DNA from 3 places in the Pseudomonas weihenstephanensis genome. Region 1 is predicted to be linked to each of the others. Evidence: predicted binding sites of a transcription regulator. Region 1 holds the regulator's gene; each other region holds the start of a gene.

The links. The regulator FliA, encoded in region 1, starts transcription of late flagellar genes. The targets are predictions, from matches to a motif close to CTAAAGTTTNNNNNNNNNNNGCCGNTAA.
Region 2: GYN01_RS20835 (methyl-accepting chemotaxis protein) is a predicted target of FliA. The motif match lies at 8,929-8,956, and genes of this name have one in related genera.
Region 3: motA (flagellar motor stator protein MotA) is a predicted target of FliA. The motif match lies at 8,312-8,339, and genes of this name have one in related genera.

What each region holds. Positions count from the first base shown of each region.
Region 1 is NZ_JAAEBV010000009.1:50,822-61,343, forward strand. Features, by position in the region: gene GYN01_RS21165 (CheW domain-containing protein) at 1-724, opposite strand, end outside; gene GYN01_RS21170 (ParA family protein) at 809-1,597, opposite strand; gene motD (flagellar motor protein MotD) at 1,649-2,539, opposite strand; gene GYN01_RS21180 (flagellar motor protein) at 2,555-3,295, opposite strand; gene GYN01_RS21185 (protein-glutamate methylesterase/protein-glutamine glutaminase) at 3,295-4,434, opposite strand; gene GYN01_RS21190 (chemotaxis protein CheA) at 4,484-6,643, opposite strand; gene GYN01_RS21195 (protein phosphatase CheZ) at 6,655-7,443, opposite strand; gene GYN01_RS21200 (chemotaxis response regulator CheY) at 7,465-7,839, opposite strand; gene fliA (RNA polymerase sigma factor FliA) at 8,044-8,784, opposite strand; gene fleN (flagellar synthesis regulator FleN) at 8,781-9,614, opposite strand; gene flhF (flagellar biosynthesis GTPase FlhF) at 9,735-10,522, opposite strand, start outside.
Region 2 is NZ_JAAEBV010000008.1:134,120-144,641, forward strand. Features, by position in the region: gene GYN01_RS20805 (serralysin family metalloprotease) at 1-186, shown strand, start outside; gene GYN01_RS20810 (AprI/Inh family metalloprotease inhibitor) at 245-640, shown strand; gene GYN01_RS20815 (type I secretion system permease/ATPase) at 797-2,551, shown strand; gene GYN01_RS20820 (HlyD family type I secretion periplasmic adaptor subunit) at 2,569-3,879, shown strand; gene GYN01_RS20825 (TolC family outer membrane protein) at 3,911-5,248, shown strand; gene GYN01_RS20830 (polyurethane esterase) at 5,274-7,121, shown strand; gene GYN01_RS20835 (methyl-accepting chemotaxis protein) at 7,167-8,801, opposite strand; gene GYN01_RS20840 (undecaprenyl-diphosphate phosphatase) at 9,092-9,922, shown strand; gene GYN01_RS20845 (DUF1294 domain-containing protein) at 10,009-10,356, shown strand; gene GYN01_RS20850 (MmcQ/YjbR family DNA-binding protein) at 10,374-10,522, opposite strand, start outside.
Region 3 is NZ_JAAEBV010000004.1:184,947-195,468, reverse strand. Features, by position in the region: gene parC (DNA topoisomerase IV subunit A) at 1-1,011, shown strand, start outside; gene GYN01_RS14505 (PqiC family protein) at 1,191-1,895, shown strand; gene GYN01_RS14500 (AhpA/YtjB family protein) at 1,989-3,521, opposite strand; gene serB (phosphoserine phosphatase SerB) at 3,654-4,868, shown strand; gene asd (archaetidylserine decarboxylase) at 4,970-5,821, opposite strand; gene GYN01_RS14485 (rhodanese-like domain-containing protein) at 5,831-6,658, opposite strand; gene GYN01_RS14480 (HDOD domain-containing protein) at 6,702-8,240, opposite strand; gene motA (flagellar motor stator protein MotA) at 8,406-9,257, shown strand; gene motB (flagellar motor protein MotB) at 9,261-10,253, shown strand; gene rsgA (small ribosomal subunit biogenesis GTPase RsgA) at 10,311-10,522, opposite strand, start outside.

The sequences.
Region 1 (10,522 bases):
GCTGCCCACGCTGGGTGCGCCATTTGATTTCGTTGGGGTCCAGGCGCAGCGAACGGCTGACTTGATGCACTGCCAGGCCCCATTCATAGCCCTGAACCGAAATAACGTATTGCAGCCCTTCGCGAAAGTCATCGCGGTAACGGTCGGGCATGACCCAGCGTGCGGTGTCGAGCACCTTGAGGTTGCCACTCTGGCTCGGCAAGATCCCCAAGAACCATTCCGGCTGACCGAACAGCGGCGTCAGCTCACGCCCGGCCAGCGAATAAATCGACCCCAAACACACCAGCGGCACGGCCAGCGTCAGGCCCGCCACGTCGAACAACAAGCATTCGAACGGTTCGGCTGCCCACGCCGGGCGACCATCACTGAGGGCAGGCAAACGCCCACCGGGCGCCGTCGGCAAATGCACATCGACCAATGGCCGGGCCAATGCTTGCTCGACCTGCCCCCCCTCAGGCCACTCAACCGCCAGCGCTGCCGGGGCACGAATGGGCACCACCACTGCGGGTGCGGGTGCAGGCACCACCGCGTCACGCACCTGCTCTTCCAGCACCGCCGCCGCGAAATCGTCCAGCCCGACGGTTTCAACCTCTGGCATGACCAACGGCATGACCGGTTCAGGCTCAGCCGCCAATAGCTCCTCAGTGGCCTCTTGCAACAGGCCGTCGAGGTAGGACTGCAACGCCAATTGCGGGCGCGTCGGTATCAATACAGGTTGCTTCATAGAGTGGCCCACGCCCAGCCTTCACACCCGAGACCTGTAGAGGTTATCGGCCGCACAACTTTGATACTTGAATGCACACCCACTTCACGCCACCTGCGGTGCAAGTTGGCGGCTCAGCAAATGCTTGAGCAAGGCGCGATACGCCACCACACCACGGCTTTTAGGGTCGAACTGCGACGGCGCAAGACCGGCGCGACTGGCGTCACGCAAACGTGTATCGACCGGGATATAACCCTGCCAAATCGTTTCGGGATACAGGTCACGCAACACCCGCAAGGTGCTCATGGACGCTTGGGTACGCCGGTCAAACAAGGTCGGCACGATGCTGTACGGCAACTCCTGTTTGCGCGAGCGGTTGATCATCGCCAGGGTGTTGACCATGCGCTCCAGCCCCTTGACCGCCAAGTGCTCGGTTTGCACCGGGATCACCAACTGCTGGCTCGCCGCCAAGGCATTGACCATCAACACGCCCAGCAGCGGTGGGCTGTCGATGATCGCGTAATCGTAGTCTTGCCACAGTTGCGCCAGCGCACGGGCAATCACCAGCCCCAGGCCACTCTGCCCCGGCGACTGGCGCTCAAGGGTGGCCAACGCCGTGCTCGAAGGCAGCAACGAGATGCGCTCGTTACTGGTGGCCAGCAACAATTGGGCGGGCATGCCTTCTGGCACCTGGCCCTTGTGCAAGAACAAGTCGTAGTTGCTGTGCTCAAGCGTATCGGGGTCGTAACCAAAGTAACTGGTCATGGAGCCGTGGGGGTCCAGATCGACCACAACCACGCGCTTGCCCGCCTCGGCCAGCAAACCGGCCAGAGCGATGGAGGTGGTGGTCTTACCGACACCACCTTTTTGATTGGCTACTGCCCAGACTCTCATTAGCGTGTTCCTCCCGGCGGCATGACCGCTTGGCCGAGAATTGACATTCAGTTATAGGGCCGGCGACGGAGAATTGACGGCATTCGCCCGAACCGGCGGCTTTGTCACCGGCGGTGCAGTTTGTGTGCCAGCTCGCTTCAACGCCGCATCCGGGGTGGCATGCGCAGAGCCGGTGCCGGTCAGACTGCGGCGCACATCGAGGTTGCGCGACACCACCAACACCACGCGCCGGTTCAGCGCCCGGCCTTCTGGCGTGGTGTTATTGGCCACCGGCTGAAACTCGCCGTAACCGACCGACGCCATGCGCGCCGGGTTAACCCCTTGCATGGCCAGCATGCGCACGATGCTCGACGAGCGCGCCGAAGACAGCTCCCAGTTAGTGGGGTACTGCGCCGTGCGAATCGGCAAATCATCGGTGAAACCTTCAACGTGAATCGGGTTGTCGAACGGCTTAAGGATGGTCGCCACTTTGTCGATGATGTTGAAGGCCACGTCACTGGGCATCGCGTCACCACTGCCAAACAACAAACTGGAATTGAGTTCGATCTCAACCCACAACTCGTTGCCACGCACCGTCAACTGATTGGACGCAATCAAATCGCCAAACGCGTGGGTGATGTCATCGGCGATGGTTTTCAGCGGGTCGCGGGTGATTTGACCAATGCCTGCGTCGGTCTGGTCGCTGTCTTTGACCAGCGGCTCGGCAGGCTTGGTGGTCAACGGCCGCTCATCACCGACCGGAATCGGCTTCATGGTGCGTTCAGCGTCGTTGAACACCCCCACCAGCGCCTGGGAGATGACCTTGTATTTGCCTTCGTTGATCGAAGAGATCGAGTACATGACCACGAAAAACGCAAACAGCAAGGTGATGAAGTCCGCGTAGGACACCAGCCAGCGTTCGTGATTGACGTGTTCTTCAGGCTGCCGACGGCGACGGGACATAGCGCAAACTCTCCATTAATCCATGAAGCCCTGAAGCTTCAACTCAATGGAGCGCGGGTTCTCGCCCTCGGCAATCGACAATATGCCTTCGAGCAACATTTCGCGGTAACGCGACTGGCGCATGGCAATCGACTTCAGCTTGCTGGCGATCGGCAACAGAATCAGGTTGGCACTGGCCACGCCATAAATGGTGGCGACGAACGCCACGGCAATGCCGCTGCCCAACTGGCTGGGGTCGGCCAGGTTACCCATCACGTGGATCAAGCCCATCACCGCGCCGATGATGCCAATGGTCGGCGCGTAGCCACCCATGCTTTCAAACACCTTGGCGGCTTCGATGTCGCGGCTTTCCTGAGTCATGAAATCGACTTCAAGAATGCTGCGGATCGCCTCCGGCTCCGCGCCGTCGACCAGCAATTGCAAGCCTTTGCGTGAGTAGTCGTCAGGTTCGGCGTCGGCGACGCCTTCCAGGCCGAGCAAGCCTTCCTTGCGCGCCGTCAGACTCCAGTTGACTACGCGGTCAACGCCGCCAGCCAGGTCGATATGGGGCGGAAAGAAAATCCAGATCACGGTTTGCATGGCGCGTTTGAAGGCGCTCATGGGCGACTGCAACAACGCGGCACCCACGGTGCCGCCGATCACGATTAACGCGGCCGGACCATTGGCCAACGCGCCAAGGTGGCCACCTTCGAGGTAGTTACCGCCGATGATGGCCACAAAGGCCATGATGATGCCGATCAGGCTCAGTACATCCATCAGTGACACGCCTCGACCAAGTGCTTGCCGATGTCATCCAGGCTGTACACCGCGTCCGCCAGGTTGGCTTTGACGATCGCCATTGGCATGCCGTAAATCACACAACTGGCTTCGTCTTGCGCCCAGACACTGCTGCCACCCTGCTTGAGCAGACGCGCGCCTTCGCGGCCGTCTGCGCCCATGCCGGTCAACACCACTGCCAACACTTTGTCGCCGTAAGACTTGGCCGCAGAACCGAAGGTGATATCCACACACGGCTTGTAGTTCAAACGCTCGTCGCCCGGCAGAATTCTCACCGTGCCACGGCCGTCGATCATCATTTGCTTGCCACCCGGCGCCAGCAGGGCCAGGCCCGGACGCAGAATGTCGCCGTCTTCAGCTTCTTTGACGCTGATGCGGCACAGCTTGTCCAACCGCTCGGCAAACGCCTTGGTAAAGGCCGCTGGCATGTGCTGAACCAGCACGATAGGCGCCGGGAAGTTGCCCGGCAGTTGCGTCAACACGCGCTGCAAGGCTACCGGGCCACCGGTTGATGTCCCAATCGCCACCAGCTTGTAGGCCTTACGTTTTGGCGCCGGTGAAGACGGCGCGGCCGCAGGCGCACTGCGACTGGCAATCGGCGTGGTGCGTGCCGGGGTTGGCGCAGGCGCCGTGGCGACAGGTGCAAAACCGCTGACCGCGGGCCGCGAGGGCGCCACTGAAGGTTGCGCCGAGGGCTGCGGTGCGCTGGAAAAACGGCGGTTGCTGCGCGAAATGGTGTGCACCTTCTCGCACAGCAACTGTTTGACCTTATCGGGGTTGCGCGAAATGTCTTCGAAGTTTTTCGGCAAAAAGTCCACGGCCCCTGCGTCCAGTGCATCCAGCGTGACGCGGGCACCTTCGTGGGTCAGTGAAGAAAACATCAACACCGGGGTCGGACACTTCTGCATGATGTGACGCACGGCAGTGATGCCGTCCATCATCGGCATTTCGTAGTCCATGGTGATCACATCGGGCTTGAGCGCCAGCGCCTGATCAATCGCCTCTTTGCCATTGGTGGCAGTGCCGATCACCTGGATCGTCGGATCAGCCGACAGAATTTCCGAGACGCGGCGGCGGAAAAAACCCGAATCATCCACCACCAGGACCTTGACTACCATAAACACTCCGTTAGGCGGCGCGAGACGCTAGCGCCCCGCTCCACCAGATTCAAATACGCCGTGCGGCGTAGCGTTTGAGCATGCTCGGCACATCCAGAATCAAGGCAATACGGCCATCACCGGTAATGGTGGCACCCGACATGCCAGGCGTGCCCTGGAGCATTTTGCCCAACGGTTTGATGACCACTTCTTCCTGACCGACCAACTGATCGACCACAAAGCCGATGCGCTGGGTGCCCACCGAAAGAATCACCACATGCCCTTCGCGCTGCTCTTCATGGGCGGCCGAGGCCACCAACCAGCGCTTGAGGTAGAACAACGGCAGCGCTTTATCGCGCACGATCACCACTTCCTGCCCGTCAACCACATTGGTGCGTGACAGGTCGAGGTGGAAAATCTCGTTGACGCTGACCAACGGGAACGCGAAGGCTTGATTGCCCAGCATCACCATCAGGGTCGGCATGATTGCCAGCGTCAGCGGTACTTTGATCACGATCTTCGAGCCTTGGCCCAAGGTCGAGTAAATGTTCAGCGAGCCATTGAGCTGGGCGATTTTGGTTTTCACCACGTCCATGCCCACGCCTCGGCCCGACACATCGGAAATCTCGGTTTTGGTCGAGAACCCCGGCGCGAAAATCAGGTTGTAGCAGTCGGACTCGCTCAAACGGTCAGCGGCGTCCTTGTCCATCAAGCCTTTTTTCACGGCGATGGCGCGCAACACGTTCGCGTCCATCCCTTTGCCGTCATCGGAGATGGACAGCAAAATGTGGTCGCCTTCCTGCTCGGCAGACAGGATCACCTTGCCGCAACGGGCCTTGCCAGCCGCTTCGCGTTCTTCAGGGGTTTCGCAGCCATGATCGACCGCGTTACGCACCAAGTGGACCAGCGGATCGGCCAGGGCCTCGACCAGGTTTTTGTCCAGGTCGGTTTCTTCGCCCACCAGCTCCAGGTTGATTTCTTTTTTCAGCTGACGCGCCAAGTCACGTACCAGTCGCGGGAAGCGACCGAAGACTTTTTTGATCGGCTGCATCCGGGTCTTCATCACCGCGGTTTGCAGGTCAGCGGTCACCACATCAAGGTTGGACACAGCCTTGGACATGGCTTCGTCATTGCTGTTGAGGCCCAGGCGCACCAAACGGTTACGCACCAGCACCAACTCGCCGACCATGTTCATGATGTCGTCCAGGCGCGCGGTATCGACCCGCACCGTGGTTTCAGCTTCAGAGGCCGCCGGTTTGTCCGGGTGCGCAGCCTGGGCACGCGCAGGTGCCACAGGGCGTGCGGGTTCAGGCTTTTTGGCTACCGCAGCTGCCGGGGCCGGGGCCGGTTTAGCCGCAACGGCTGGCGTCGCCACTTCAGAGAACTGGCCCTTGCCGTGCAACTCATCGAGCAGTGATTCGAACTCGTGATCGGTGATGTGATCCGGGCTGGCGGGTTTGGCCGCAGCGTCAGGCTCGGCGGCAGGCGCCTCTAGTGCTTGGGCACTGAACGATCCCTTGCCGTGCAACTGATCGAGCAACGCTTCAAATTCGTCATCAGTGATTTCATTGCTGGCCGGCGCCGCAGCAGCAGGCTCTGCGGCGGGCGCAGACGCAACGGCGTCGGGCGCAAAGCTGCCTTTGCCATGCAACTGATCGAGCAACGATTCGAACTCGGCATCGCTGATGTCTTCGCTGGCGGCGGGTGCATCGGCCGCGGCCTTGCCCGCATTGAGCGAGTCCAGCAACAGCTCGAATTCGTTATCCGTGATATCACCACCGTCGGCGGTCACAGCGGCTTGCACCACCGGCTCAGGTTCAGGCGCGGCGACCACGGCAGCGGCAGGTTCAGCCAGACGGGCCAATGCCGCCAGCAACTCAGGCGTGGCGGCGGTGACCGGTGCACGTTCGCGCACTTCGCTGAACATGCCGTTGACCGCGTCGAGCGCTTCCAGGATCACGTCCATCAGCTCCGAGTCGACGTGACGTTCACCCTTACGCAGGATGTCGAACACATTCTCGGCGATGTGACAGCACTCCACCAGCTCGTTGAGCTGGAGGAAGCCGGCGCCCCCTTTTACAGTGTGAAAACCGCGAAAAATTGCATTGAGCAGGTCCGCATCATCCGGTCGGCTTTCCAGCTCAACCAATTGTTCGGATAACTGCTCTAGAATTTCGCCGGCTTCAACCAGGAAATCCTGAAGGATTTCTTCATCGGCGCCGAAGCTCATGTACGTGCTCCTTAAAATCCAAGACTTGAAAGCAAATCGTCTACATCGTCCTGACCGGACACGACGTCATCACGCTTATCGGCATGAATCTGCGGACCTTCACCCTGGGCCAGGTTTTTTTGCGGATTATTTTCTGCCCGCAGTGCTTCGCGGTCATGTTCGATCCCCGCAAAACGGTCAACCTGACTGGCCATCAGCACCAGTTTGAGCAGATTGCTTTCAACTTCTGTCACCAGCTGCGTGACCCGCTTGATCACCTGACCGGTGAGGTCCTGGTAATCCTGGGCCAGCAAAATGTCATTGAGGTTGGCGGCGACCCTATGGCTTTCTTCTTCGCTGCGCGTCAGAAAACCGTCAACCCGACGGGCCAGCTCACGAAACTCCTCAGCACCGATTTCGCGACGCATAAAGCGCCCCCAATCTGCGCTCAGGGCTTTGGCTTCTGCCCCCAGGCCATTGACCAGTGGCGTACTGTTTTCCACCAGGTCCATGGTGCGGTTGGCCGCAGCTTCCGTTAAGCGCACAACATACGACAAACGTTCGGTCGCATCCGTGATCTGCGACACTTCTTCGGCTTGTGGCATGTGCGGGTCGATATGGAAATTGACAATCGCACTGTGCAACTCACGCGTCAGCTTGCCGACTTCTCGATACAAGCCACGATCGCGGGTCTGGTTCAATTCGTGAATCAGTTGCACCGCATCGCCAAACTGACCTTTTTCAAGGCTGTCGACCAACTCGCGGGCATGTTTTTTCAGGGTCAATTCAAAATCGCCCTGTGTAGATTCTTTATGCTCCATAGCGCCCCCGTGACGACCCCATTAGTGGCCGATACGCTCAAAGATCTTTTCGATCTTCTCTTTGAGAGCCAACGCCGTGAACGGCTTAACGACGTAGCCGTTAACCCCCGCCTGGGCGGCTTCGATGATTTGCTCGCGCTTGGCTTCTGCGGTCACCATCAACACAGGCAGGCTTCTAAGCTTTTCGTCCGCGCGCACGTGGCGCAACAGGTCGATGCCAGTCATGCCCGGCATGTTCCAGTCAGTGACCAGAAAGTCGATGCTGCCGGTGTTCAGGATCGGAATCGCCGTGATGCCGTCATCGGCTTCCACGGTGTTAGTGAACCCTAAGTCACGCAGCAGGTTTTTAATGATCCGCCGCATCGTTGAAAAATCATCAACGATGAGGATTTTCATATTCTTGTCCAATTCGACCTCCAAGCAGTCTTAAAACGCGCTCAGCACCTGAACGCGCCATTCAATCAATTCGGTTTGTGTTACACGCCATGAACCTGTAGGAGCGAGCGTGCGCGCGATAAAAACGATGCGGTGTATCCCTCAACACCCATCGCCCGCATCACGCGCACGCTCGCTCCTACAGTAATTAAGCTGCTACAGAAATCAGCGCGCTCGCCACTCGGCCAGTCGCCCGCGTAACCGCGCGGCGCACTGGCTGTGCAACTGACTGACGCGCGACTCACTGACGCCCAGCACCTCACCGATTTCCTTGAGGTTGAGCTCTTCGTCGTAGTACAGCGCCAACACCAATCGCTCACGTTCGGGCAAGTTCGCAATCGCCTCGGCCAACGCGGCCTGAAAGCGCTCGTCTTCCAGGTCTCGCGATGGCTCAAGGTGCGCACTGGCGCCGTCCTCGTGCAGCCCTTCATGCTCGCCATCCTGTAACAGGTCGTCAAAGCTGAAGAGCCGGCTGCCCAAGGTGTCATTCAAAATGGCGTAATAATCATCCAGGCTTAAATTGAGTTCGGCCGCAACTTCGTGATCTTTAGCGTCACAACCGGTTTTTGCTTCAATTGCCCGAATGGCGTCGCTGACCATACGTGTGTTGCGGTGCACCGAGCGGGGAGCCCAGTCGCCTTTTCGCACTTCATCCAGCATCGCGCCACGGATACGAATACCCGCGTAGGTTTCGAAACTCGCCCCTTTGCTCGCATCGTATTTGGTCGAGACTTCAAGCAGGCCGATCATCCCGGCCTGGATCAAGTCTTCTACCTGCACGCTGGCGGGCAATCGCGCCAGCAGGTGATACGCGATGCGTTTAACCAAAGGCGCGTAACGTTCGATCAGCTCATATTGGCTGTCACGCGACGACTTGCTGTACATGCGATAGCCGCTGGCTGTCATTGGGCCGTTCCCGCACTGGTTTGCTGCACCAGGCGCTCAACAAAGAACTCCAGGTGCCCACGTGGATTAGCTGGCAAAGGCCAGGTGTCAACTTTTTGTGCAATGGCCTTGAACGCCAGTGCGCATTTTGAACGCGGGAAGGCTTCGTAAACGGCACGCTGTTTTTGCACCGCTTTGCGCACGCATTCGTCGTACGGCACAGCGCCTACGTATTGCAGGGCGACGTCCAAAAAGCGGTCCGTGACTTTGGTCAATTTGGCGAACAGGTTGCGCCCCTCTTGCGGGCTTTGGGCCATGTTGGCCAGCACCCGGAAACGGTTCATGCCGTAATCACGGTTCAGCAGTTTGATCAGCGCGTAGGCGTCGGTGATCGAGGTGGGTTCGTCGCACACCACCAGCAGCACTTCCTGGGCGGCGCGCACAAAACTCACCACCGATTCGCCGATACCCGCGGCCGTGTCGATCACCAGCACATCAAGGTTGTCGCCAATTTCGCTGAACGCCTGAATCAGGCCCGCGTGTTGCGCCGCGCTCAGGTGAACCATGCTTTGAGTGCCCGAGGCCGCTGGCACGATTCGAATCCCGCCAGGGCCTTGCAGCAATACTTCGCGCAGCTCACACCGCCCCTCGACCACATCGGCCAGGGTGTATTTGGGCGTCAGGCCCAACAGAACGTCGACGTTCGCCAACCCCAGGTCAGCGTCCAGCAACATCACGCGCCTGCCCAACTCGGCAAGCGCCAGCGACAAGTTGACTGAAACGTTAGTTTTACCGACGCCACCCTTGCCGCCGGTCACTGCGATCACCTGTACGGGATGCATGCTGCCCATGATCTTTCTTTACCTTGTCTTACTTAGACGCGGCTACATACGCTGGCTGCGGGTTCCTCAACGGGAACAGGACTGTGCAGACCATCAATGTAGGTACATTGCAACGTAATCGTCACTACCTCAGCCAACCCGTTTGGAGGGGCTGTGGTAGATATCAGCGAACATATCGGCCATGGCCTCTTCGCTGGGTTCTTCCTGCATTTGTACACTGACCGCACGGCTCACCAATTGGTGACGACGCGGCAGATGGAGGTCATCGGGAATACGCGGACCGTCCGTGAGATAGGCCACTGGCAGCTCGTGACTGATGGCCAGACTCAATACTTCGCCAAGGCTTGCGGTTTCATCCAGTTTGGTCAGGATGCAACCGGCAAGCCCGCAACGTTTATAGCTGTGGTAAGCCGCCGTCAGCACTTGTTTCTGACTGGTGGTGGCCAAGACCAGGTAATTTTTGGCTTTGATGCCGCGCCCAGCCAGGCTTTCAAGTTGCAGGCGCAGGGCCGGATCGCTGGCTTGCAGGCCCGCCGTGTCAACCAGTACTACGCGTTTGCGCAACAGTGGCTCAAGGGTTTGGCCCAATGACTGACCCGGCGCTACATGCGTGACCGGCACATTGAGGATGCGGCCCAGGGTTTTGAGTTGCTCCTGAGCACCAATGCGAAAGCTGTCCATGCTCACCAGCGCAATGTTCTGCGCGCCGTACTTGAGCACGTAACGCGCGGCCAACTTGGCCAGCGTGGTGGTTTTACCCATGCCCGCCGGGCCGACCATCGCAATCACGCCGCCCTCTTCGAGCGGCTCGATTTCCGGGGTTGCGATCATGCGGGCCAGGTACGCCAACAACATGCGCCACGCCTGGCGCGGCTCTTCGATCTCGGCGACTTGCTCCAGCAAATCGCGCGACAGCG
Region 2 (10,522 bases), on a different contig from region 1:
GCGATCACCAAGCTGGGTGGCCTGAACTTTGTTGACGCGTTCACCGGTCATGCCGGTGATGCCATTGTCAGCTACCACCAGGCTAGCAACGCTGGGTCGCTGCAAGTGGACTTCAGCGGCCAGGGTGTCGCTGACTTCCTGGTCACCACTGTGGGCCAAGTGGCAACTTACGACATCGTCGCGTAAAGCTGTCGGTTCATGAGCAGCGCGCAAGCGCTGCTCTCTGGCACAAGGCCGAGGTCCTATGAGCACTGCATCCAGAATTTCCAGGGCAATGGGCGGTATCGCTGCATTGCTGTTGTTGACCACCGAGAGCGTTATGGCCAGTTCATTGATGTTGTTAAGCCCTGCACAAGTGGCAGGCAGTTGGACGTTTTATCTGCAACAGAATGAAAAAGACAGCTGCACGGTAAAACTCAAACAAGACCGAACGTTCAGTGCGCAGGTCAAGTGCCTCGCACCCTGGTTGGGAACTACCCCCGCAACGTGGTCGCCCACCCCGGATGGTCTTTTACTTATCGGTAAGGACGGGACGCAATCGATATTTTTGGCATTAATAGAGGCCGGTCGTTATGAGGGCGAAGTGGAAGGCGCTAACACCCTGGTCATGCAGCGTGCGCATTTACAAAGTGTGAAGTAAGGGGCGTGGCTTAAAGGTGCATGAGTGAGGGCGGATCAGTGTCGTTCAATAACAGCGGTGCAGTGATGAGCCAATGAACAAGTTGGCCGGTAGCCAGGGCTTTGCGAGGCCCCACCCCGTGCCTTGGATAAGTAGTTTATTGATCAAGGAAGATTCATGAAGCGCCTTAAAAGCAGTCCCGTCGCGCCCCTGATACATGCGTTGGCTGACTATAAAAAAATCCTGATCAGTGTCGGCTGTTTTACCGCACTGATTAATATCCTGATGTTAGTGCCCTCCATTTATATGCTTCAGGTGTATGACCGGGTGCTGTCGTCGCAAAACACCACCACCCTGGCCATGTTGTCGTTAATGGTCGTGGGGTTCTTTATCTTCATTGGCACGCTGGAAACAGTGCGCAGCTTTATCGTTATTCGTATCGGCAGCCAATTGGAGCGCCGCTTTAACCAGCAGGTCTACCGTGCAGCCTTCGAACGTAACCTGTTCAGCGGTCAGGCCCATGCCGGGCAGGCGTTAGGCGATCTGACGCTGATTCGTCAATTCGTCACCGGCCCGGCCCTGTTTGCGTTTTTTGATGCGCCGTGGTTTCCGGTCTACCTGTTTGTGATTTTTATGTTCAATACCTGGCTGGGGGTCTTTGCCACGGCAGGTGCGGCGTTGCTGATTGTGCTGGCGTGTGTCAACGAGGTCATGACCCGCAAGTCCTTGAGTCAGGCCAGCGTGTATTCGCAACAGTCCAGTCAATTGGCCACCAGCCATTTGCACAATGCCGAGACGATTCAGGCAATGGGCATGTTGGGGGTCTTACGTAAACGTTGGTTTAACGTGCACTCACGCTTTTTGACCGAGCAAAACAAAGCCAGCGACACCGGCGCGGTGATCGGGTCAGTCAGCAAAACGCTGCGCTTATGCTTGCAGTCATTGGTGTTGGGGCTTGGCGCGTTACTGGTGATTCAAGGCGAAATGAGCGCGGGCATGATGATCGCCGGTTCCATTCTGATGGGGCGCGTGCTCAGCCCCATCGATCAGTTGATTGCCGTGTGGAAGCAGTGGAGTTCGGCCAAGTTGGCGTATCAGCGTCTGGACGGTTTACTGCGTGAGCATCCGCCGGTTGAAGACAACATGGCCTTACCGGCGCCTAAGGGCCAACTGAGTTTGGAGCAGGTCAGTGCGGCGCCACCGGGCATCCCCGTGCCGACACTGCACCAGGTCAGTTTTAGCCTCAATGCAGGCGAAGTGTTGGGCGTATTGGGTGCATCGGGCTCGGGCAAGTCAACGCTGGCGCGGGTGTTGGTAGGCGTATGGCCCACTCTGGCGGGCACAGTGCGCCTTGACGGTGCCGATATTCATCAGTGGAACCGCGACCAGTTGGGGCCCTACATTGGCTATTTGCCTCAGGACATCGAACTGTTCAGTGGCTCTATCGCCGAAAACATTGCGCGCTTTCGCGATCCAGACCCGCAGCATGTGGTGGCCGCCGCTCAGCAAGCCGGTGTTCACGAGATGATTTTGCGCCTGGCGCAGGGTTACGACACGGTGCTGGGGGACAACGGCAGCGGTTTGTCGGGCGGGCAAAAGCAGCGCGTGGCGTTGGCGCGGGCGCTCTATGGCAGCCCGCGCCTGGTGGTGCTGGATGAGCCCAATTCCAATCTGGATGCGGTGGGTGATGCGGCGTTGACCAATGCCATTGCGCAACTCAAGGCGCATGGCAGCAGCGTGGTGCTGGTCACCCATCGGTCTTCATCGTTGGCTCAGGCTGACAAATTGCTGGTGCTTAATGAGGGGCGAACTCAGGTGTTCGGCCCCAGCGCGGAGGTCCTCAAAGCGCTGGCCAATGTCCAGCAACAACATGGCTCGGCAGTCAGTATCAATCGCCCGCATCAGGCACAGACCCAGAGCACAGGCGCATGAGCAAGGACGCTCCTATCATGAATGATCAAAAATTACCCAAGGCTTGTGAACGAGGCGCCGGATTTTACGTGCGCATGGGCTGGATCCTGACCATTGTCGGCGCAGGCAGTTTCTTCGCATGGGCCAGCCTTGCGCCGCTGGATGAAGGTATTCCGGTTCAAGGCACCGTGGTGGTGTCAGGCAAGCGTAAGGCGGTGCAATCGCTGGGGGCTGGCGTTGTGAGCCAAATTCTGGTGCGTGAAGGGCAGGTGGTGCGCCAGGGCGAGCCGCTGTTTCAACTCGATCAAACCCAGATCGACGCTGATGTTCAATCGTTGCGTGCGCAGTACCGCATGGCTTGGGCCAGCACGGCGCGTTGGCAGAGTGAGCGCGACAACTTGCAGCGAGTGAGTTTTCCGCCCGAGTTGAGCGCTAACCCTGACCCGCGACTGGCATTGGTACTGGAAGGTCAGCAGCAACTGTTCAGCAGCCGTCGAGAGGCGTTTGCCCGTGAGCAATCCGGGCTTAAAGCCAGTATCGAGGGCGCGACCCAACAATTGGCCGGTATGCGCCGAGCGCGCGGCGATTTGGGCGCTCAGGCCGATTCCTTGCGCCAACAGTTGATCAATCTTCGTCCTTTGGCTGAAAACGGCTACATCCCGCGTAACCGGTTGATGGAGTACGAGCGCCAACTGTCGCAGGTACAGCAGGATGTGGCGCAAAACGCCGGTGAAAGCGGTCGCATAGAGCAAGGGATTCTCGAATCGCGCCTTAAATTAGCGCAGCACGTTGATGAATACCAAAAAGAGGTGCGCAGTCAGTTGGCTGATGCACAACTCAAAAGCCTGACCCTTGAGCAGCAACTGGCCTCCGCCGACTTTGACCTCCAGCACAGTGCGATTAATGCACCCGCCGACGGCATTGCCGTCAATCTGGGTGTGCACACCGAAGGCGCGGTGATTCGGGCCGGTGAAACCCTGCTAGAGATCGTGCCGCAGGGCACACGACTGGAAGTGGAAGGCCGCTTGCCCGTGAACCTCGTGGACAAGGTCGGTGATCAGTTGCCGGTGGACATTCTGTTCACCGCCTTCAACCAAAGCAGCACCCCGCGCGTATCCGGGCAAGTCAGTCTGGTGTCCGCCGACCAGTTGCTCGATGAAAAAACCGGCATGCCGTACTACGTGCTGCGCAGTTCGGTGAGTGACCAGGCACTGGAGAAACTCAATGGCCTGGTGATCAAACCCGGCATGCCAGCTGAGATGTTTGTGCGCACGGGCGAGCGCTCGCTGCTCAACTACCTGTTCAAACCACTGTTGGATCGCGCAGGTTCTGCGTTGACTGAGCGATAGGAAATTGCGACGTATGAAAGCAGCTTCAAAGATGTACCTGGGGTTGGTGCTATGGGCGGGGATCGCCGTTAGCGCACAGGCGATGGGACCGTTTCAGGTGTACGAACAGGCATTACGCAATGACCCTGAGTTTCTGGGGGCAATCAAGGAGCGTGAGGCAGGCCAGGAAAACCGCATCATCGGCCGTGCTGGCCTGCTACCCAAGTTGTCGTACAACTACAACAAGGGGCGCAACAACTCTAAAGCCACCTATCTGAATGAAAACGGCAACCGCCACGAAGACCGCAACTACAGCAGCTACGGTTCGACGTTCATGCTGCAACAGCCCTTGATTGACTACGAGGCTTACGCCAATTACCGCAAGGGTGTGGCGCAATCGCTGTTTGCCGATGAGAATTTTCGCAGTAAAAGTCAGGAACTGCTGGTGCGGGTACTGACGCATTACACGCAGGCGTTGTTTGCGCAGGATCAAATCGACAACGCACAAGCCAAGAAAAAAGCCTACGAGCAACAATGGCAGCAGAACGAGCACCTGTTTCGCCAAGGCGAGGGCACGCGTACGGACATTCTTGAAGCCGAATCGCGCTATGAATTGGCCACCGCCGAGGAAATTCAGGCCCGCGATGAGCAAGATGCGGCGTTGCGCGAACTGGGTGCGCTGATTGGCCAGCCGCTGATCGACATTGATCAACTCACGCCGCTGGCCCATAACTTCGGCACCTTCGCCCTTGAACCTGCCAATTTCTCGACCTGGCACGACTTGGCGCTGGCCAATAACCCGGCGTTAGCCTCGCAACGTGAAGCGCTGGAAGTGGCGCGTTATGAAGTCGAGCGCAACCGCGCCGGCCATCTGCCTAAGCTCAACGCCTATGCCAGTGTGCGCAAGATGGAGTCGGAAAGCGGCAACACCTACAACCAGCGTTATGACACCAACACCATTGGGATTGAAATCAACCTGCCGCTGTATGCGGGCGGCGGGGTCTCGGCCTCGGTGCGCCAGGCCAGCAGCAATTTGTCTCAAGTCGAGTACGAGCTGGAAGGTAAAACCCGCGAAACGCTGATCGAACTGCGCCGTCAATTCAATGCCTGTCAGTCGGGGGTCAGCAAACTGCGCGCTTATCAAAAAGCCCTGACTTCGGCCGAGGCGTTAGTGGTCTCCACTCGGCAAAGCATTTTGGGCGGTGAGCGAGTCAACCTGGACGCATTGAATGCCGAGCAGCAGCTTTACAGCACGCGACGTGATCTAGCGCAAACCCGTTATGACTACTTATTGGCGTGGACCAAGCTGCATTTCTATGCGGGCACCTTGCGCGAACAAGACCTTGCGCGTGTCGATGAGGCGTTTGTTCAGCCTTTGAACGCTCATTAGTTTCTACCCTGAGGCGTGCAACACCATGGCTGTTTTTGACTACAAGGATGTGGGAACAGAGGCTTCGGCGGCGCTGTTCAAAGATGCTTTGGCAATCACGTTGTACAGCTATCACAACATCGATAACGGGTTTGCAGTCGGTTATCAGAAAAACGGTATGGGCACCGGCTTGCCTGCCACGCTGGTCAAGGCGGTGTTGGGTGGCGTGGACGCGCAAGGGGTGGTACCTGGCATCCCGTGGAACCCGGACTCCGAAAAGCTGGCGCGTGAAGCGGTCGAGAAAGCCGGCTGGACACCGATCAGCGCCGAGCAACTGGGCTACGCGGGAAAGGTCGACCAGCGCGGCACCTTCTTCGGCGAAAAGAAAGGCTACGACACCGCTCAGGTAGAAATTCTGGGCAAATACACAGCTGATGGGCATTTAACTTCAATCGGCATCGGTTTTCGTGGCACCAGTGGCCCACGAGAATCGTTGATTACCGATTCTATTGGCGATGCCATCAGCGACCTGCTGGCGGCGATCGGCCCTGCCGATTACGCCAAAAACTACACGGGCAACGCGTTTAACGCGCTGCTGGGCAACGTAGCAGCCTTTGCCGCGGCTCATGGTTTAAGTGGCAAGGACATTTTAGTCAGCGGCCATAGCCTGGGCGGGTTGGCGGTCAACAGCCTGGCCGACCTGAGTACTGATCGTTGGTCAGGCTTTTATCAGGACGCGCGCTACGTGGCGTTTGCGTCACCGACCCAAAGTGATAACACGCACAACGTGTTGAACATTGGTTACGAGAACGACCCGGTGTTTCGAGCGCTCGACGGTTCTGATTTCAGCCTGTCGTCATTGGGCGTTCATGACGCGCATCAGCCGTCGGCGACCAACAACATCGTGAGCTTCAACGACCATTACGCGTCAACCCTGTGGAATGTGATGCCGTTTTCTATCGTCAATGTGTCGACGTGGGTCACGCACTTGCCCAGTGGCTACGAAAGCGGCATGAACCGTATCCTCGATTCGGCGTTCTACGACCTGACGTACAAGGATTCGACCATCGTCGTCGCCAACCTGTCCGATCCGGCCCGGGCAACCACCTGGGTGCAAGACCTCAATCGCAATGCTCAAACGCACACCGGCACCACGTTGATTATTGGCAGCGATGGCAATGACTTGATTCAAGGGGGGCGCGGTAATGACTTCCTTGAAGGGCGTGATGGCAACGACACGTTCCGTGACAGTGGCGGTTACAACATCATTGTGGGGGGAAAAGGTATCAATACGCTGGAGTTGCAAACGTCTTTAAGCAAGGTCGATGTGGTAAATGACGGGCAGGGCACGGTGTATGTGCGCGACGCTCACGGCGCAATTACATTGACCCATGACATCAGCATGCTGGTAAGCGAGGAGCCCAATTGGCTGGGCATCCGCCAGTCGGTCACGCACCGGGTGGCTGACGATGGGTTGTGGACAGGCAATAGCCGCAGCGATTACACCCACTCAGTCACTGCCAGCACCGCTGACAGTACGCTCAAGGCCCAGCTCAAGGGTGACTGGCTGATCGGGCAGGGAGGCAATGATCATTTGATCGGTACGCTGGGCCAGCATGTGTTCATTGGTGGGGCGGGGGATGACCTGCTAGAGGCGGCGGGAGGTCGTAACACCTTCGTGTTCACCGGTGATTTCGGGCACGACACGCTCAAGGGCTATCAAGGCAACGACACATTGGTGTTTTTGGGCGTGGAGGGCGGTTACAACGCCGATTACCGGGCACATGCCCGCGCATCGGGCGCCGACACTGTACTGAGTTTTGGTGACAGCTCGGTCACGTTGGTGGGCGTGGGCCTGGCCCATCTTGGCGGCGCGGACATTGTGATCGCTTGATCGATCACCACTGCGGCGCAGAGCAGGTCTGCGCCGCGGCGCACGTCAGACCTTGAACTGACGTAACAGATTGTTCAACTGCACACTCAACGCCTTGAGATGAACACTGGCAGCGCTCGATTGCTCGGCCGCCTGTGCCGTGCTTTGCGACAAGCCAGCGGCCTGGGTCACGTTTTGGTTGATGTCTTCGACCACATGCGCCTGTTGCAAGGTGGCACTGGCAATCGAGGCGTTCAGACCATTCAAATTATTCAAGGCCTGACCAATACTGCTCAGGCTTTGCCCGGCCAACGTCGCTTGCTCGATGGTTGACTGTGATGCGCGGCTGCTGCTGGCGATGACATTGACCGCCGCTTCGGAGTGTTTTTGCAGCCCCTCGATCATGGTCTGAATGTCTGCAGTGGACTTTTGCGTGCGTTGGGCCAGCAACCGGACTTCGTCCGCCACCACGGCAAAACCGCGACCTTGCTCACCTGCACGGGCCGCTTCAATGGCCGCATTGAGTGCCAGCAGGTTGGTTTGCTCGGCGATCGAACGGATCACCTCCAGCACCGTACTGATGTCACTGCTTTGCGAGGCCAGGGTGCGAATCACCTCGACGGCCTGGTTGATGGTGCCGGACAAGTCGCCGATCTGTTGCAGGCTGCTGTCAATGTTGTGCTGGCCTTGCTCGGCCTGCTCCTGGGCACCGCGCATTTCGCTGGCTGCGTGCTCAGCGTTTTTGGCCACATCCTGCACGGCGTAGGTGACTTCGTTGATCGCCGTCGCCACTTGATCCATTTGCAGCGCCTGTTGCTGGCATCGATGTTGAGCATCATTGGCATCGTTGCCTAGCTCAGTGGAGGACTGGTCCAGTGCTGTGGCCGTGGATTGCAGGTGACTGACCACATTGCGCAACTTGGCGGCAAACGCATTGAAATGATGCGCCAGTTCGGTGACTTCGTCCTGCCCGTGGGTGTCCAGGCTGCGGGTCAGGTCGCTTTCGCCACTGGCGATGTTGGCCATGGCCTGCACGGCGTCTTGCAGCGGACGCACGATACTGCGCGCAATCATTGTCACCAGTGCGGCCATGATCAACGCGATGCCAAGCCCGGCCCAGCAGGCTTTCCAGACTTGTCCCCAAAACTCGGCCTGCATGTCATCGATGTACACCCCCGACCCCATGACCCACCCCCACGGCTCGAACAGTTGGACATAGGATGTTTTTTGCACCGGGGCGTCAGAGCCGGGTTTTGGCCAGCGGTAATCGACCATGCCCGCGCCTTTGGCTTTGGCCAGCGACGCCATTTCGCTGAATATCGCAAAGCCGTCCGGGTCTTTGATTGCCGAGAGGTCTTTGCCATCCAGTTTGGGGTTGGTGGGGTGCATGACCATGTAGGGGCGCAGGTCATTGATCCAGAAGTAGTCATCGTGGTCGTAGCGCAACTGGCTGATCACGCTCAACGCCTGCTGTTGTGCGGCTTCGCGGCTCAAGGAACCTGCCGTTTCCAGCCCATGGTAGTAATTGAGAATGCCGCTGGCAGTCTGGACGACATGCTGGGTTTTCTGGACTTTGCCCTGATAAAGATCGTCATGGATCTGTTTGAGCATCAACAAACCCAACGCCAGCAGCATGGCCATGGCCACGATCAAAATCAGCCACAAACGACGGCTGATGGACAACCTGCGTAAGGTATTCATAAAACGGTCACTCCTTGTTTTTCTTCTTGTAGTCGACACTGACTAGCATCCAAGCACGCTTGGCGGGTGTGGCCCATGCGACTTGGGTCTAATGTCATAGCAGCGAAAGTCGGGTGTGTCTGATAGGATCTCGGCCGAAATCGCAAAACCTGTATGTTTCTTGATTTCTGACACTTTTTTCACATCGCGCTGGCGAAAATCCACGGCTGTAACCCACCCCGCGGCAGCGGTTGCAGGCACTCACTAATGACTTATCTGCTCGGCATGATGCGGGGCTTTATGGGGGAACAATGGATCTTTGGACTGCCGCACAGGCGTTGATACTCGGCGTAGTAGAAGGCCTGACGGAATTTTTGCCGATTTCCAGTACGGGCCACCAAATCATCGTTGCTGACTTGCTCAACTTTGGTGGTGAGCGGGCGATGGCGTTCAACATCATTATTCAGCTCGGCGCGATTCTGGCCGTGGTCTGGGAGTTTCGACGCAAGATTCTGGACGTCGTCACCGGCTTGCCCACACAGCCGCAGGCACGTCGTTTTACCGTCAACTTGATAATTGCTGTGCTGCCCGCCGTGGTGCTGGGCGTGATTTTCGCCGATACCATTCATGAGTACCTGTTCAACCCGATCACCGTGGCCACAGCGTTGGTCATCGGCGGGGTCATCATGCTATGGGCCGAACGTCGCCAGCATGTCATCCACGCAGAAACGGTGGATGACATGACCTGGAAAGACGCCGTCAAAATCGGTTTCGCCCAATGCCTGGCAATGATCCCCGGCACGTCGCGTTCGGGCTCGACCATCATTGGCGGTTTGTTATTTGGTTTGTCGCGAAAGGCTGCGACTGAGTTTTCGTTTTTCCTGGCGATGCCGACCATGGTCGGTGCAGCGGTGTACTCCGGTTACAAGTACCGTCACCTGTTTCAACCGGATGATTTGCCGGTGTTTGCCATTGGCTTTGTGACCTCGTTCATCTTCGCGATGATTGCCGTACGTGCCTTGTTGAAGTTTATTTCCAGTCACAGTTATGCGGCCTTTGCCTGGTATCGCATTGTCTTTGGCCTGCTGATATTGGCCACCTGGCAGTTTGGCTGGATTGACTGGTCGGCAGCGTCTGCGTGAGAACACCCGTCAAACAGCGTCAGCCCCGTGGGCGCGAGCCGGCGCATGACACCGGACCGGTTCGTGGTGTGAAGTTCAAGCTAGTGATGTTTGCCCTGCTGTGCGCGTTGCCGGTAGGGGGCGCGGTGATGCTGCTGGTCACCGGCGTCACCCGCGTGCCGTTATGGGGGTACGTCATCGCCAGCGCGCTGGCATTCGGCTTGTATGGGTATGACAAAAAGCAGGCCCGAGCAGGCCGCTGGCGTACGCCGGAGAACGTCCTGCATGGGGTGGAGTTGTTGGGGGGATGGCCTGGAGCGTGTGTGGCGCAACACGTGTTTCGCCACAAAACCCGCAAAGTCGCCTACCAAGTGTGGTTCTGGTTGATCGTCGCGGCGCATCAAGCACTCTGGATTGATGTGCTGTTCTTGAAAATGACGTTTATTGATCTGTAGGCCACTGCGCAAAAACGTCAGAGCAATAAGCCGATCTGACGTTTTTTCGGCAGTTTACTCACCACCAACTGATGAGAACGGCGCAGTAAGTCTTGCAGTTCTGCGGTGGCCATCGGGTAGGGTGTTTTCATGTTGATCCAGTGCGCCCGCGCCAGATACGGCGAGG
Region 3 (10,522 bases), on a different contig from region 1:
ACCGAAACCCAGGCCGACTACATTCTCGACACGCGCTTGCGCCAATTGGCCCGTCTCGAAGAGATGAAACTGCGCGACGAGCAGGACGCGCTGCGTAAAGAACAAGCCAAGCTGCAAGCCTTGCTCGGCAGCGAAGCCAAGCTGAAAAAGCTGGTGCGCACTGAGTTGATCGAAGACGCCAAAACCTACGGTGATGACCGTCGTTCGCCTATCGTGGCCCGTGCAGAAGCCAAAGCACTGTCGGAAAACGAGCTGGTGCCGACTGAGCCGGTCACGGTTGTGTTGTCTGAAAAAGGCTGGGTACGTTGCGGTAAAGGTCATGACCTCGACGCGACGGGCTTGTCCTATAAAGCAGGCGATGGCTACAAAACAGCGGCGGCGGGGCGCTCTAATCAATTTGCCGTGTTCATCGACTCCACCGGGCGCAGCTATTCGGTGGCGGCCCACACCTTGCCGTCGGCCCGAGGTCAGGGTGAGCCGTTGACCGGCCGCCTGACACCGCCACCGGGTGCCAATTTTGAATGCGTGTTGCTGCCTGAAGACGATTCGCTGTTCGTGATCGCCTCCGACGCCGGTTATGGCTTTGTGGTCAAAGGTGAAGACCTGCAAGCCAAAAACAAAGCGGGCAAAGCGCTGTTGAGCTTGCCTAAAGGCGCCAAGGTGATGCAGCCGCGCCCCGTCACGGATCGCGAGCACAACTGGCTGGCCGCCGTGACCACCGAAGGGCGTTTGCTGATTTTCAAAGTCAGCGATTTGCCGCAGTTGGGCAAGGGCAAGGGTAACAAGATCATTGGCATTCCCGGAGATCGGGTGGCCAGTCGCGAAGAGTACGTGACTGATATTGCCGTGCTGCCAGATAACGCCACGCTGGTGTTACAGGCGGGCAAGCGCAACCTGTCGCTCAAGCCGGATGACCTGGAACATTACCGTGGTGAGCGCGGGCGACGGGGTAATAAACTGCCGCGTGGCTTCCAGCGCGTGGACGCGATGTTGGTAGAAACGCCAAATTAAGCCGATTTAGAGCGTCCGATCTGCGTTTTTTCGCGTAGATCGGCGCTACGAGGCTGGAGTCGAACCGGATATTCGCGGATGATATGGCGCACTTCTGGCATCGCTCATGGCGACGAGCCCAACGAATTTTTCGAGAATCACACTGTGGCGTGCCTGATGGTTGCCACCTGGATGGAATGATGAACGTTCTGCGCCTTCCTTTAATTGCGTTGCTGACGGGCGTGCTCGGCTTGGCGGGGTGCACCACGCACCAGCCTGCGGCCTTGTACCAACTGGACAGCGGCACACCCGGCCAGCCTGCGCAAACCGCTGGCATGGCGGTGGTACTTGGCCCGGTGACCGTGGCTGACTACCTGCAACGTGAAACCTTGTTACAACGTCAAAGCGACGGCAGCCTGAGTGCGGCCACTGACGGTCGGTGGGCAGGTAGCTTGTCGGCTGACATCGACCAACTGCTGCTTCGTCAGTTGGCCTGGCGCCTGGACAGCCAGCGCGTTGTGTTGTCGCCAGCCCCGGCGAGCTTCAGTCCTGACGTGCAAGTCTTGCTGTCGATCACGCGGTTGGACTCGGGCAAAAATCAGCCTGCGATCCTGGATGCCCAGTGGCGTTTGATTGACCGTCGCGGTCAGGTGCGTGACAACCGCATGGTGCATCTGGAGAAGTCGCACGATGGCTCTACGGCCTCGCAGGTCAAGGCGCAAGGCGAGTTGTTGCAACAGATGAGTCAGCAATTGGCAGTGGCGCTTAAGCCGTTGGCCAATCAACCGCCTTTGGTGGATGCGCGCAAGCCGGAACCCAAGCCTGCTGCAAAGCAAGAATCTGAAAAGCCTCGCATTCCGATGGCTTCGCCGATTCGTACCGACATGGAAGTGTTTCGCTTCTGAGCAGGTGGCTGAAACCAAAAAATCCCGCACATGTGCGGGATTTTTTTTGGCGCCTCAAAAACCTTTCACCCGCAGGGTGAGGGTCTGCAACGGTTACCCGCGTTTCTCATGCATGCGCGCGAGTTGGCGTTCGAGCATGGAGGGGTAAGGTTCCATCAAGCGCTCTACGCAACAAGCACCTTCAGGGCTGGCAATCGGGCGGATACGCGCACGTTGGCGAATAAGGGCATCGTCACTGATCTTGCGTTCCACCAGCAGCAGGTTGCGGCTGTGTTGCGACAGTGCCAAAGCATCCTGCGCCGTTTCAGTCAGCAACAGGTCGATCTGGCTCATGCCCGTCAGCCCTTCGCCCAGCACCAGGCCCAATTGCAATTGCAAGGTGATGCCGCTGTCAGCCACCTCAATTTGCAAGGCATGGCCCAAGGCGCGCAGCAACTCGCCGCAGCATATGGCGTTGGTCAGGTAGTCGTCGCCGCTCTCTTCGCTGTGGAACAGCATCAGCGTGCTGCCATCGTTCAATGTATGCAGTTCGCTTTCGTACAACGATGCCGCCTGTTCAAGGCAATCGCGATAGCGCTCAAGCAGCTCGGTCAAACGCGCGCGTGGCAGGCGGCGCAGTTGGTCTTGCGCGCCCAGTTGCACGGCCAGTACTGCGCTGGGTTGCGGCGCAGCAGGTACGAGCGGTTTAGGCTTGGCCTGCGCAACAGGGCCAGCACTGTTGTCACGCACATCGGCAAACGGGTCTTCTTCGGTGTCGTCTTCTTCAGCGTGGATCACATGACGCGCAACGGCTTTTGGCGCAGGCACAGCCGGCGTTTCGTCAAAGCTTGGGTCGCGCAGGCTGCGCACTTCAAAATGAGGCTCGTGATCGTCGGCGTCTTCGTAGTCGCTGTCGTCGTACTCCGGCTCAGGTGCTGGCTCGGGTTCCGGGGCCGGTGGTGCCAGACGCGTGTGAAGCTGACGCGCCAGATCGCCGATTTCATCCTGACGGTTGATGGCCGGGGTATACGGGTCGGGTTCGCGCAGCCAGACACGCAGTTGCAGCAGCGGGGTCGAAATATGACGGCCCAGACGCAAGCTCAAGGCCAGGGCCAACGCCAGCAAGATGGCGCTGAGGATGCCCATGCTTTGCAGGCTGATGGTCATCGGCTGCTGGAACTGGTTCATGTCGAGGCTGATGCGCAGATGCCCTGCGGTCACGTCCTGGAACGTGATCTTGGTCTGATACATGCCCTCGGCTTCACCCAACAGTCCGTTTTTAGGACGCTCCCCGGCTTCCGCGAGGATGCGGTTGTCGACGCTATAAATTGCAGCGTGCGCCACCAGGGGGTTTTTGGTCAGGTTGTTGAGCAGCACGTTGAGGCTGAGGATGTCGTTGGACACCAGCAGCTCAGTCGCCGAAGTGGCGGTTTGCGTGGTCAGGCTCTGACCCAGTGCATCGGCTTGTTCGTGCATGGCTTGCTTGAATTGCAGGCCCATGACCACGGCGTAAATCACCAGGGCCAGCGCGACCAGAATCACGTTATGGCTGGCAATACGCAGCGCAAGCGGAACGCGACGATCGCGCAAGGCCCGGAAGATCAGCAGGAAGAAGTTATCGGTTTTTACAGGCAATGGCCGGTTCACTGAGCGCGGCTCTTAGTCCGTTAAGTTGGTGCGCAGTATAGCGATCAGCCCTGAGGCGGCAAAGCCTTGGCGATGCCCGATGGTCACTGAAAGTGGGTAGAATGCGTTTTTTTTAGCGAATGGGGGTGTGCCTTGCGCGAAATCGTCTTGATAAACATCACGGGTGAGGACCGTGCGGGTCTCACAGCGGCCATTACCGGTGTATTGGCCAACAATGGTGTGAACATGCTCGACATCGGCCAGGCCGTCATTCATGGCGTTTTGTCGTTGGGTTATCTGGTTGAGATCGAGCAAGCCGATCAGGTGTCGGCCGTGCTGAAGGACCTGCAACCCTTGATCGCCAATGAAGGGCTGCAACTGCGTTTCGACCCCATCACCGAAGCGCATTACCAGCGCTGGGTGAACGAGCAAAGCCAGAAGCGTCACGTGGTGACGCTGATGAGTCGCCAGGTCACAGCCCAACAGCTGTTGCGCGTGACCTCGGTTATCAGCCAGCACGGGTTGAACATTGAGCAGACCGATCGCCTCTCGGGCCGCGTGCCGCTGGATGCACCCACCCATCTGAGCAAAAGCTGCATCGAGCTGCGCGTGACCGGCGAAGTGGCGGACCTTGAGGCTCTACGGGCCGAGTTCTTCGACTTGTCGCAAGCGCTTAATATCGACATCGCGCTGCAAGAAGACACCCTGTTTCGGCGTAATCGCCGCCTTGCGGTCTTTGACATGGACTCGACCCTGATCGAAGCCGAGGTCATTGATGAGCTGGCAAAAGCGGCGGGCGTAGGCGACAAAGTGGCTGCAATCACCGAGCGGGCGATGGCCGGCGAGCTGGATTTCAAAGCCAGCTTCAAGGAGCGCCTGGCGTTGCTTCAAGGGTTGGACGTGGGTGTGCTGGATGCCATCGGTGCGTCACTGCGTTTGACCGAAGGCGCAGAAGTGCTGTTCGCCGAACTCAAACGTCTGGGCTATAAAACCGCCATTTTGTCAGGCGGCTTCACCTACTTCGCCAAACAATTGCAGGCCAAGTTGGGCATCGACTACGTATTTGCCAACGAGCTGCACGTGGTAGACGGTAAGGTGACCGGTGTGGCGGTTGAGCCGATTGTTGACGCGCAGCGCAAAGCAGACTTGCTGCGTGAACTGGCACAAAAGGAAGGCTTGAGCCTGGAGCAGACCATTGCGGTGGGCGATGGCGCTAATGACTTGGCCATGCTGGCCATTGCAGGGTTGGGTGTGGCGTTCCGCGCCAAGCCACTGGTGAAGAAGTCGGCCAAGCACGCGATTTCAACCTTGGGCCTGGATGGCGTGTTGTACCTGTTGGGTCAGCGCGACCGTAACAGCCAGGGCTAAACAGAACGTGTCGTTTCGCAGGCGGCGATAAGGGCCCAAGGCCCTTCGCTTTTAGCGGGTGCGCTTCGCGACCCCTCGCAGCCTGCGGCAGCGACGACCGGTTATTCGCCCAGCTTCTGGCCCATCATCACCGGCGTACCCGCTGTCAGGCCTTCGGCCCATTTCACTTGTTCTGGGCCAAACAATACGATGGCCGTCGAACCCAGTTTGAAGCGACCCAGTTCGGCCCCTTTTTCCAAGTGGATGGGTGCGCGTGCCGCTTCGTCATAACGCAAGGTTTTCAGCTCGCGCTTAGGCGGTGTCACCAGACCTGCGAATACGGTTTCAATCGATGCCACGATCATGGCGCCCACCAATACCACGGCCATCGGGCCGCGCTCGGTATCAAAAATGCACACGGCACGTTCGTTACGGGCAAACAGTTCCGGCACGTTTTCGGCGGTGGTCTGGTTGACCGAAAACAGACGGCCCGGCACGTAGATCATTTCGCGCAACGTACCGGCCAGCGGCATGTGCACGCGGTGGTAGTCCTTGGGCGACAGGTAAATGGTGGCAAATTCGCCGCCCATAAATTGCGCCGCAACAGCCGGGTCGCCACCCACCAGTTCCAGCACGCTGTAGCTGTGGCCTTTGGCCTGAAACACGCGTCCGTGCTCAATCGGGCCCAACTGGCTGACGGCGCCATCGGCGGGGCTTAAAACGGCGCCGGGGGTTTGATCCAGCGGGCGGGCGCCGTCTTTCAATGCGCGGGTGAAGAAGGCATTGAAGTGCTCATATGCGGTGACGTCTTCAACCAGCGCCTGGGACATGTCCACTCGATAGCGCTTGGCAAACCAGGTGGTGAAGGCATTTTTGAACCAGCGCACACGGCACTCCGCGACGCAGCCTGCCAGGCGTGAGAGCAAGTGATGCGGCAACAGGTACTGACTCAAGAGAAACAAACGCTTTTTCATTACAGGTCCTTAATGATTGACGGGCAGCTCGACGGGGGTGTCGGGGTGGTTGCCCCATTCGCCCCAGGAGCCGGCATAGCCTTTGACGCGCGGGTAACCGAGCGCCTTGGCCACCAGATACGTAAAGCCAGAACGGTGGTGAGTCTGGCAGTGGGTAATCACTTCTTTGTCTTTGCTGATGCCCAGATCTTCGAGGATCTGCGCCATGTCCGTGCGAATTCGCAGGCTGCGGCGTGTATCCATGCCGGCGGTCCATTCAAAATTGATCGCGCCGGGAATGTGTCCGCCTTTGGCCGCCAGCACCTTTTCGCCGTTGTACTCGGCCGGGCTGCGCGCGTCCCAAATCGCCAGGTCTGCGGCGCCCAAACGGCTTTGCACGTATTCGCGCGTGGCGGTTGGCTCCTCGTGCAGCGTCAAGGTCACCGGGTGGTGCGCGATGGGGGGGACGTCGGTAGAGGTGTCGTAGCCCTCAGCAATCCATGCATGAATGCCACCGTCTACATAGTGGTAAGCCTTGTGCCCGATCACATCCAGCAGCCAGATGAACCGACCGGCCCAACCGCCGCCTTCATCGTCGTACACCACGTAGACCGTGTTCGGGGTGTGCTCCAACTCACCGAACAGCGCTTCAAGTGCAGTGTGCGACGGCAGTAAGCCTGGGGCTGGCGGTTGGCCGAGCTGGGTGCGCTTGGGGTCGACGAAGCGAGCGCCCGGGATGTGCCCGGCCGCGTAACGCGCCTCGCTGGTCAGGTCGACAATGATCACGTTGGGCGCGTTGAGCCGTGCGTGCAGATCGCATGGCTCAATCACCAGCGGCAAGCCAGAGAAGTCAGGCATGTGAGGTCTCCAGAGCGAAAAGGGGCGAATTGTAGCGCAAGCGTCAACGCCCGCGGGTGGTAAAGCTGTTTAAGGCTTTTTCGATGCACTGCGCGGTTTTGCCAAACGCCTGCACGCTGGTTTCTGAAAACGGCCCGCCGCCCTGGTCGGCCAGTATCAGCATCACCACGCGGCCATTGTTACTGATCGAGCGCAACAACAAGTGCTCGCCGGGAAACAGGCTGCGCAGGCTGTTGGGTAAGACCGCCGAAATCTGTGCATTGTTCTCAGGCGTCAGACGAAATTGTGCCGGTTGCGTCATCAGGCGTTGCAGTACCGCACTGTTTTTGATCGGCAGGCTTAAGTCGAAGGCCGCTTTGGGCAGGCCGGCAATCTGGTGCACAGACAGGGTGGTCGAGGTTTTATCGGCCATCAACAGCAGCACCCGCCGCATGCCGCAGGCCGTCAGCGCATCGCGGGCGCAGGTGGTCAGGTGCATTGAGTTGGTGAAGGTGCTCGGCTCGGCGAGCAATTGCCCACACTGTTTACGCCACACCACCAGTGAATCGGCGGAGGGCGGAGGCGCCGGTAACAAACCGCGGTGTACGCGGCGCATTTCCCAAGGCCACAACAGCGATTCGGCCGGGTGCCACAGGTCTGGCATCGAGTGATAGCGCGCACTGCTGGCTGCGTTTTGGTGAACCTGCTGTTGCAGTTCTTCAATCGGTATTTGCAGGTACAGGCTGGTCAGGTACTGCCAGCGCAAATTGTGCGGCGTGTCCCAGGCTTGTTGCGCCGAAAGTGCCAGGCCATTGGCCAGCAGCACGGTATTCGACGGTTGATTCAGCCAGCGGCGCAGTGCCGGGTCGGCGTCCAGTCGTTGTTGCTGGCGCAGGCGATGATGGTTGTCGCGGGCGATGTGCAGCACTTTGACCAGCGTGCGCTGTTCGTCAGTAATCACCGCATAGCCCTGCAACACCCACTCGGGCAGCCGCCACAGCTGGGCCAGCGCGCGGCAAATTTCAAACAGGCGAACGCCGAACAGTTTCAGTTCGACCTTGCTTGCGCATTCGCCTTTGTGAATGACCCGCAGCTCCCACTCTTCAAGTTGCTCGGGGTGCGTCAGCGCCATCGCCCACAACGGTGAGAGAAACAGCAGGCTGCCCCAGTAGATTTCTTGCCACAGGCGCGCCAGCCGATTACCAAACAGGCCGCTGGCTTGTTGCGCGGCGTGCTGGCTGATCAGTTGAATTTGGCGGAATGGTTGAGGGATTTCTTCCCACGGCAAGGCGGGCAAGCGCTCAAGCATTTCTTGAGTGCGCGCCAGTCCCAAACGATTAATCGCCACTTCGAGGCTTTCGGCCGGCTCGCTCAAGCTGCCGTGAGTGTGGTGATTGGCGTCGCGGATCAGGCTCAGCGCGAGCGCCGGACTGTCTTGCATAAGCTCGGCAATGTCGCGTAACGAGCGGCGATTGTCGTTGATCGCCTTGCAAACGCGCTCATGACTGTCGAGCGGGATGGGCAGGCGAACGGCGTCGAGCTGCTTAACCCACGCATCGAGGGTAGAAGGGATTGGGGTCGAGCTGCTGGTTTCATTAGCCATGATGGGAGAGTGGTCATCATCCATTGTTTACACGCCCGGAGTGGGCCCAACTGGCTTTTCGCCTTTATGGCCTATAGTCTGGCGCAGTTTTGCCGATAAGGAGAAGAAGAGTTTTTTAACTCTCGAATATGACCTTGAACCCGACGCAGAAGTACCTGAATTCCTATGGCTAAAATTATCGGCATCATTGTCGTGTTCGCGAGCGTGCTCGGCGGATACGTGCTTTCCCACGGCAAGATCGGGGCGCTGATTCAGCCGTTCGAGGTCTTGATTATCGGCGGGGCGGCGTTTGGTGCCTTCCTGCAAGCCAACCCCGGCTACATGACCATGCACGTGATCAAAAAATCACTGGGCATGTTCGGCTCGCGGTTCACCCACACCTTCTACCTGGAAGTGTTGGGCCTTGTTTACGAGATTCTTAACAAGAGTCGTCGCGAAGGCATGATGGCCATCGAAGGCGACATTGAAGACGCGGCCGCCAGCCCGATCTTCGCCAAATACCCTGCTGTGCTCAAAGATGACCGGATGACGGCCTTCGTCTGCGACTACTTGCGCATCATGTCGTCGGGCAACATGGCGCCCCACGAGCTGGAAGGCTTGTTCGACATGGAGCTGTTCAGCCTCAAAGAAGAGCTGGAGCATCCCTCGCACGCCGTGACCGGCATCGCTGACGGCATGCCGGGTTTCGGTATTGTGGCGGCGGTATTGGGGATCGTGGTGACGATGGCGTCGCTGGGCGACGGTGACCAGGCCATGATCGGTGTCCACGTAGGTGCCGCCCTGGTGGGTACATTCTTCGGTATTTTGGCCGCATACGGCTTCTTCGGTCCGCTGGCCACCTCGTTGGCCCACGATGCCAAAGAAGAACTCAACGTGTACGAGTCGATTAAAGCTTCGCTGGTGGCGTCGGCCTCCGGCATGCCGCCTTCGCTGGCCGTCGAGTTTGGCCGTAAAGTGCTGTACCCCAAGCACCGTCCAAGCTTTGCCGAGCTGGAACAAGTGGTTCGCGGTCGCTGATCCATGGAAAACAATCAGCCAATCATCATCAAGCGCGTCAAGCGCTTCGCAGCGGGCCACCACGGTGGTGCCTGGAAAATCGCCTTCGCTGACTTTGCGACGGCGATGATGGCGTTCTTTCTGGTGTTGTGGCTGATGTCCACCGCGACCCCGGAACAGAAAATCGCCATTGCCGGCTACTTCAAAGACCCGATCGGGTTTTCGGAAAGTGGCACGCCGTACATCATCGATTTGGGCGGCACGCCGACGATGGCGCCGGACAACACCCTCAACCCTGAACAAAAAATGCAGCCGCAACCGGACAAGATCACGGTCGACACCGATCAAGTGGAAGGCATGGCTGAGCAGGTCGAGAAAGAACGCCTTGAACTGCTGCTTCAGGAGTTGCAGAACAAGGTCGAAGAAAACCCGCAGCTGCGCAAATTCAAAGATCAATTGTTGTTCGAAATCACCCCGGACGGCCTGCGTATCCAGATCATGGACGCTGAAAATCGCCCGATGTTTGACGTCGGCAGTGCGCGCCTCAAGCCTTACTTCGAAGATATTTTGCTGGCCATGGCCGACACGATCAAAGCGGTGCCGAACAAAGTCAGCATCAGCGGCCACACCGATGCCACGCCGTACACCAGCGATGCGGCGTTTGGTAACTGGGAGTTGTCGGCCAACCGCGCGAACGCGGCGCGTCGTGCACTGGTGGCGGGCAGTTATCCGCAAGACCAGGTGGCGCGGATTGTGGGCTATGCGTCTTCGGTGCTGTTTGACAAGGTCAACCCGCTGAACCCGGTCAACCGCCGCATCGACATCGTGGTGCTGACGAAAAAGGCGCAGCGCGCCATCGAAGGTGAACAAGGCTCTGAACTGGCCAAGCCCGAAACGCCGACCACCCCGATTGATCCGATCACACTGCCTGCGGATCAAATCCCCCCGGCGATGCACGAAGAACGGGAGAAGCTGAACCTGTTCGACGACAAAGCGCCAGAGGCGCCGAAGCCTTAACGCTGCTTGCCCTCACCCACTCCTCTGCCTTTGGGAGAGGAGTGGGTGAGGGGGCTTTCAGTAACTCGACTCAGGCAAGCTGGCAATGATCGAGCGGTAGCTGTTCATGCGCTGTTGCTGCACGCGGCCATCTGCCAGTGCCATCAACAAGGCACAGCCCGGCTCGCGGTCGTGCTTGCAGTCGCGGAAGCGGCAGCGGCCGATCAAGTCGTTGAACTCGATAAAGCCCGCCTCAACATCGGCCCGGCTCACGTGGCCCAGGCCAAACT